DNA from 3 places in the Streptomyces sp. M2CJ-2 genome. Region 3 is predicted to be linked to each of the others. Evidence: riboswitches for the same ligand, from Rfam matches in the RefSeq annotation. Region 3 holds a riboswitch; each other region holds the start of a gene.
What was found. A riboswitch is a leader RNA that binds a small molecule or an ion and turns the genes downstream of it on or off. The one in region 3 is predicted to bind glycine.
Positions count from the first base shown of each region.

Region 1: it holds a riboswitch for glycine, as region 3 does, so the genes downstream of both, gcvT (glycine cleavage system aminomethyltransferase GcvT) here and cycA (D-serine/D-alanine/glycine transporter) in region 3, are expected to answer to the same signal.
Region 2: it holds a riboswitch for glycine, as region 3 does, so the genes downstream of both, gcvP (aminomethyl-transferring glycine dehydrogenase) here and cycA (D-serine/D-alanine/glycine transporter) in region 3, are expected to answer to the same signal.

Region 1 covers NZ_JAESIF010000004.1:29,681-31,938, reverse strand. The annotation lists gene JL475_RS05715 (AAA family ATPase) at 1-410, opposite strand, end outside; glycine riboswitch at 628-725, shown strand; gene gcvT (glycine cleavage system aminomethyltransferase GcvT) at 916-2,043, shown strand; gene gcvH (glycine cleavage system protein GcvH) at 2,203-2,258, shown strand, end outside.
Region 2 covers NZ_JAESIF010000066.1:21,809-24,066, reverse strand. The annotation lists gene JL475_RS31535 (DNA polymerase IV) at 1-427, shown strand, start outside; gene JL475_RS31530 (PRC-barrel domain-containing protein) at 473-850, opposite strand; glycine riboswitch at 969-1,065, shown strand; gene gcvP (aminomethyl-transferring glycine dehydrogenase) at 1,238-2,258, shown strand, end outside.
Region 3 covers NZ_JAESIF010000037.1:62,307-64,564, reverse strand. The annotation lists gene JL475_RS24920 (YceI family protein) at 1-123, shown strand, start outside; glycine riboswitch at 682-778, shown strand; glycine riboswitch at 779-870, shown strand; gene cycA (D-serine/D-alanine/glycine transporter) at 1,183-2,258, shown strand, end outside.

The DNA.
Region 1 (2,258 bases), on a different contig from region 3:
CAGCGGCGCACCCAGGCGTGGGTACCGCAGTCGTGCACGACGACCCCCTCGCCGGTGCGCAGGGCGCGGCGCAGCCCGGCGTAGTGGTCGAGGCGGACCAGGGGCCGGTACACCCCGTACGGCAGGAGGCGCGGCATGCGGCGGTCCCAGCGGTCGCGGGTGTCCTGGGAGTCGATCCGGGTGCCGTGCACCGCGCGCCGCATCAGTGTGGATTTGCCGCTGCCGGGCAGTCCGGTGACCACCACGAGGTCGCGGGGGCCGAAGCGCAGGGCGTGCGGACCGCGGCCGGCGCTCTCGCGCAGGTCGCGGACGACGGGCGCCGGCAGCGCGCCGTGGGCCTCCCCGGCCGAAGGGGCCTGCTGCCCGGGCGGCGCGACACCCGTGGTGGCGTACGCCGTGGTCCTGTTCACCGTGAGTCCTCCCCTGGGGCAGGCGCCTGAGCACCGTCCCCACCGAGTGTAAAGAGACGGTAACGGCGGAGCCTCTTCATTCCGTCCGTTTCCCGACACAGACCTGTCACAGCCGTCCGTACAGGCCTGGACACCCTGTGCGTACGAGGGAAAGGTCCCCCTGCCGAAGCCCCACGATGCATGCAATGATGAGCGCGCCAACTGCATACCGGCCGTTTGAATCCGCGCGGGAGAGTCCCTGGCATATTTCGCCGGGGCGCCGAAGGAGCAAGTCCCTCCCTTGAATCTCTCAGGCACCGTTACCGCGCGGGCCAGGCACATCTGAAAAGCGGGCCGCCGTGCGAGTTTCCGGCGGCTCCACCCAAGGTGCAAGCCGTGACGTCCCCTGCGCGGACGGTCATGGCGAACCTCTCAGGTTCCGATGACAGATGGGGAGGAACGTCCTCACCCTCCCCGTGCCCGGCCCCGGCCGACGGGGGACCCCATCGCCCTGGGAGACCGACCGATGAGCAGTACCGAACTCCGCCGGACAGCGCTCGACGCCCTGCATCGTTCGCTCGGCGCCACGATGACCGACTTCGCCGGCTGGGACATGCCCCTGCGCTACGGCTCCGAGCGCGACGAACACAACGCCGTGCGCACGAAGGCGGGCCTCTTCGACCTCTCGCACATGGGCGAGATCACCGTCACCGGCCCGCAGGCGGCGCGGTTCCTGGACTACGCCCTGATCGGCAACATCGGGACCGTCAAGCCCGGCCGCGCCCGCTACACCATGATCTGCAACGAGGACGGCGGCATCCTGGACGACCTGATCGTCTACCGGCTCGGTGAGCCCGAGGCCCCCGAGTACCTGGTCGTCGCCAACGCCTCCAACGCCCAGGTGGTGCTGGACGCCCTCGTGGAGCGGTCGGCGGGCTTCGACGCCGAGGTCCGCGACGACCGCGACGCGTACGCGCTGATCGCGGTGCAGGGCCCCGAGGCCGCCGGCATCCTCAAGACCCTGACCGATTCCGACCTGGACGGCCTGAAGTACTACGCCGGCCTGCCCGGTACGGTCGCCGGCGTCCCCGCGCTCATCGCCCGTACCGGCTACACCGGCGAGGACGGCTTCGAGCTGTTCGTCGCGCCGGAGCACGCGGTCGAGGTGTGGCAGGCGCTGACCGGGGCGGGCGAGGGCGTGGGGCTGGCCCCGTGCGGGCTGGCCTGCCGGGACACGCTGCGCCTGGAGGCCGGCATGCCGCTGTACGGCAATGAGCTGAGCGCCTCGCTGACGCCGTTCGACGCCGGGTTCGGCCGGGTCGTGAAGTTCGAGAAGGAGGGCGACTTCGTGGGCCGTGCCGCCCTGACCGAGGCCGCCGCCCGCGCCGAGCGGACCCCGCCCCGCGCCCTGGTGGGCCTGGTCGCCGAGGGCCGCCGGGTCCCGCGCGCCGGGTACCCGGTGGTGTCCGGCGGCGAGGTGATCGGCGAGGTCACCTCCGGCGCGCCCGCACCGACGCTGGGCAAGCCGATCGCGATGGCGTACGTCGACGTGGCTCACTCGGCGCCGGGCACCCCGGGCGTGGGCGTGGACATCCGCGGCAGCCACGAGCCGTACGAGGTCGTGGCGCTGCCGTTCTACCAGCGGCAGAAGTGACACCGTCCTAGGACGTGGGCCGCGTGCGCAGCCGCATCAGCCGGCCCCGTGCCCCCGGCCCCCTTTCATCCCCATTTCCCCCGTCCCCCCTTCACCCCTTTCACCCCCTTTCCTCGCCGTCGGTCCCGGCGGTCCCTCGCACACAGGAGGATCCAGATCATGAGCAACCCCCAGCAGCTGCGTTACAGCAAGGAGCACGAGTGGCTGACGGCCGC
Region 2 (2,258 bases), on a different contig from region 3:
GGGCGTGGGAGTCAGCGGACTCGCGGACTACACCCAGGAGGACTTGTTCGCACAGGCGGCGGTGGGCCGGGGGGAGGAACCGCCGGGCGAGGAGGACCAGCCGGCCGCACCCACGGAGGAAGGGCGGCAGACGAGTGCGGAGCGGAGTTGGCCGGCCGGGCACGATGTACGGCACACCGAGTACGGGCACGGGTGGGTCCAGGGCAGCGGCCTGGGGCGGGTCACGGTCCGGTTCGAGACGCCGGACTCGGCGGTGGGGCGGGTGAAGACCTTCCGTACCGACGACCCGGCCCTGCAACCGGCGGATCCGCTGCCACTGGTGGATCGAAGCCCCGGGGAGGGCGAGAGGCCGCGGGCCGACGCGGAGACGGGCGACGGCTCCGGGGCGGCTCCCGAGGTCATGGATCCCGGGCACTCGCAGCTGTGAGTGGGCCGTGGGCTTCGTGCTCCCGGCTCCCGGCTCCCGGGGCCGTCAGGCCGGGCGGTCGTCGCGGTCGGCGAGTTTGCCGAAGTCGCGGTCCGGAAGCGGGGGAGGCGCGGAGATGTCCAGACCGTAGTGGTGGTAGAGCTGGAGCTCCTGCTCCGGGGAGAGGTGGCGGCCCACGCCGAAGTCGGGGGCGTCCTTGATCAGGGCGCGTTCGAAGGGAATGTGGAGACTGCCGTCGATCAGCTCGCTCGGCTCCAGGGGGACGAAGGCGTCCCTGCTGAACAAGCCGGTGCGTATCGCCGCCCACTCGGGTATGCCGGTGGCGTCGTCGAGATAGACCTCGTCGATGGTGCCGATCCGGGTTCCGTTGCGGTCGAACGCCTTGCGGCCGATCAGGTTGCGCGGATCGATGTCGGTCTGCACGGGCCCTCCACTGGTCGCAATCCGCAATCATTCGTCAGCACTACGAAACGGCACAATCGGTCCGGCGGCCACTCGAAGGTCCGGGGGTTGCCCTCGCTGGTACGCTGACAGCGGCTGCTGACCCCGTGCGGGAGAGTCCTCCGGACACCACCGGAGGGCGCCGAAGGAGCAAATCCTCCCCGGAAACTCTCAGGCCCACGTACCGCATGGACGAGGTCACTCTGGAAAGCAGGGCGGGTGTCGACGGCTCCCGCTCTCACCGACGGTGAAAGCCGGGCGCCCTGCGGCGGTCCGGTGAAGCTCTCAGGTTGAGATGACAGAGGGGGAGGCCGTCCGGGCACCCGTCATGGTGCCCCTCGAAGGTCGTCAGACCAGGAGGCCTCCACAATGACCGCCCACCGCATTCCCCTCTCCGAGCTCGAACAGGGAACGCCCTTCGAGCAGCGGCACATCGGCCCCGACCACGAGGCCCGCGCCAAAATGCTCGCGCAGGTCGGCTACGGCTCGCTCGACGAGCTGACGGCCGCGGCGGTCCCGGATGTGATCAAGAACGCCGACGCGCTCGACCTGCCGGGCGCCCGGACCGAGCCCGAGGTGCTGGCCGAACTCCGGTCGCTGGCCGACCGCAACGAGGTGCTCGGCTCCATGATCGGGCTCGGGTACTACGGGACCTTCACGCCGCCCGTCATCCTGCGCAACGTGATGGAGAACCCCGCCTGGTACACGGCCTACACGCCGTACCAGCCGGAGATCTCGCAGGGGCGGCTCGAGGCGCTGCTGAACTTCCAGACCATGGTCGCCGAGCTGACCGGCCTGCCGACCTCCGGGGCCTCACTGCTCGACGAGGGCACGGCAGCCGCCGAGGCGATGGCGCTGTCGCGGCGCATGGGCAAGAACAAGAACGGTCTGTTCCTGGTCGACGCGGACGTGCTGCCGCAGACGATCGCCGTGATCGAGACCCGTGCCGAGCCGACCGGCGTCGAGGTCGTCGTCGCCGACCTGAGCGAGGGCATCCCCGCCGAGATCGCCGAGCGCGGGATCAACGGCGTGCTGATCCAGTACCCGGGGGCCTCCGGAGCCGTACGCGACATCAAGCCGGTGATCGACCGGGCGCACGAGCTGGGCGCGCTGGTCACCGTCGCCGCCGATCTGCTCGCCCTCACGCTGCTGACGTCGCCCGGCGAACTCGGCGCGGACATCGCGGTCGGCACGACACAGCGCTTCGGTGTGCCCATGGGCTTCGGCGGGCCGCACGCCGGATACATGGCCGTGCACGAGAAGATGGCGCGCAGCCTGCCCGGACGGCTCGTCGGTGTCTCCGTCGACGCGGACGGAGACCAGGCCTACCGGCTCGCGCTCCAGACCCGTGAGCAGCACATCCGCCGTGAGAAGGCCACCAGCAACATCT
Region 3 (2,258 bases):
ACCACCGAACTGCACCGCGACGACTTCCAGGTGAGCTGGCAGACGATGCTGGCGCGGGGTATCGCCGCCGTCGGCCCCACCATCCGGGTCGACATCGACGTGCAGGTCGTGCCCCAGAGCTGACCGGCCGACCTGCGTCCGCTGCGCCGAAAGCGCCCGGCAAGGGCTCTTGCGAGCGAAGTGGGACACGCGCTGCCAACAGCGGCGGCCGGGCCCGTGCCTGCCACCGCGCACGTACTGCAGGCGAATGGCCTGCTGGAAGATCGCGTGTTCGACCCGGCCGAAGCCGACCAGGGAACTTGTCGGCGGCGTTCCCTGGCTCGACGAAACCCCGGAGGCCGGCGCCGCCCGCGAGGTCCGGAGCGAGGCGCCGGCCGTCTTCTGGCGTGCGCCCGCCGAGGTCAGCGGGCGCACGGCTGAGGTCTTCGCGACCAGGCGCCGGAACCCCCGGACGACACTCCCCGCACAGAGCCACGGCGGCAGACGGCTCTCCCACGTCCGCGTCCGTGAACGGGGCGGCCCCGGCCGCCGGCGCACAAGGCGGACCCGATTTTCGGGACGGCCCGCGTCCTCGGGAAGGCGCAAACGGTCCTGAAACGCCGCCTTACCCGACAGTAAATGATCAATGTTCTCGCAGGTCTTGACCGGCTGCCGGTGCGGGCCTAGCCTCACATCGCCGCTCATCCCGCTGCGGGAGAGCACCGGGTCAGCCAGATCCGGGCGCCGAAGGAGCAACACCTCCCCGGAAACTCTCAGGCACCCCTACCGCTCGGGCAGGCACCTCTGAAAAGCAGGCGCTCCTGCGCCTCGCCCACGGTGCAAGCCGCGAACTTCCGCGGCGAAGCTCTCAGGCCGCATGACAGAGGGGGAGGCTCCACTCGGCAGCGCGGGTTCCTGCCCGTGCCCGACCTTTGAGGATCCCCCGATGGTTTTCTCGTTACCCCGCCCCCAGCCGCCGGTCACCCGTCGGTATCCCGGCTGAGCTCCGGCTTTCCCACCACGGCCGTCATGGGCCCACGCCTCCCTGAAGGCGTGTTCGGCGTGCCCGGCACCCTCCCCGCCGGCCGCCCCACCACTCATGTCGGCTCTTTGTGCCCACTCGCTCCCCCATGCGTGTGCGGCCGCCTCCTCAGGACACGCCTGTCACGGTCCGCACGCACCAAAGATCCACGAGGTTCGCACATGCACGACAGCAGTAAAGCCGTCCCGACCACCGCCCCGGCGCCCGGGACGGAGCCCGGACAGCCCCCCTCCCCCGCGGGCGAACAGCACCTCTCCCGGCAGTTGTCCAACCGGCACATCCAGCTGATCGCGATCGGCGGCGCCATCGGCACCGGCCTGTTCATGGGATCGGGCAAGACGATTTCGCTGGCCGGCCCCTCAGTGATCTTCGTTTACATGATCATCGGCGCGATGCTGTTCTTCGTGATGCGGGCGATGGGAGAGCTGCTGCTCTCCAACCTGCGCTACAAGTCCTTCGCCGACTTCGCCTCGGACCTTCTCGGTCCGTGGGCCGGCTTCTTCACGGGATGGACCTACTGGTTCTGCTGGATCGTCACCGGCGTGGCCGACGTCATCGCGATCGCCGGGTACGTGTCGTACTGGTGGGGAGGGCTCGCGCTGTGGATCCCGGCACTCGCGGCAGTCGTCCTGCTGATCGTCCTGAACCTGCCCACGGTGAAGGCGTTCGGTGAGACCGAGTTCTGGTTCGCACTGATCAAGATCATCGCCATCGTGACACTGATCGTCGTCGGATTCGGCATGGTACTGGGCGGCTTCCAGGCACCCGGGGGCGCCACCGCAAGCTTCTCCAACCTCTGGAACGACGGCGGCTTCTTCCCCACCGGCCCCATGGGGTTCGTCGCGGGATTCCAGATCGCAACCTTCGCCTTCGTCGGCATCGAACTGGTCGGCACCACTGCGGCGGAAACCAAGAACCCGGAACGGAACCTGCCCAAGGCGATCAACTCGATCCCGGTACGCGTGATGCTGTTCTACGTGGTGGCCCTGATCGCGATCATCACCGTCACGCCCTGGCGCCAGATCAGCCCGGACCGCAGCCCCTTCGTCGTGATGTTCACACTGGCCGGCCTCGGCATCGCCGCCTCCGTGATCAACTTCGTGGTGCTGACCTCTGCCGCCTCGTCCGCGAACTCGGGCATCTACTCGACCTCACGGATGGTCTACGGCCTGGCCCAGGAAGGCGACGCGCCGGCGAGGTTCGGCAAGCTCACCTCCAGGAAGGTACCGGTCAACGC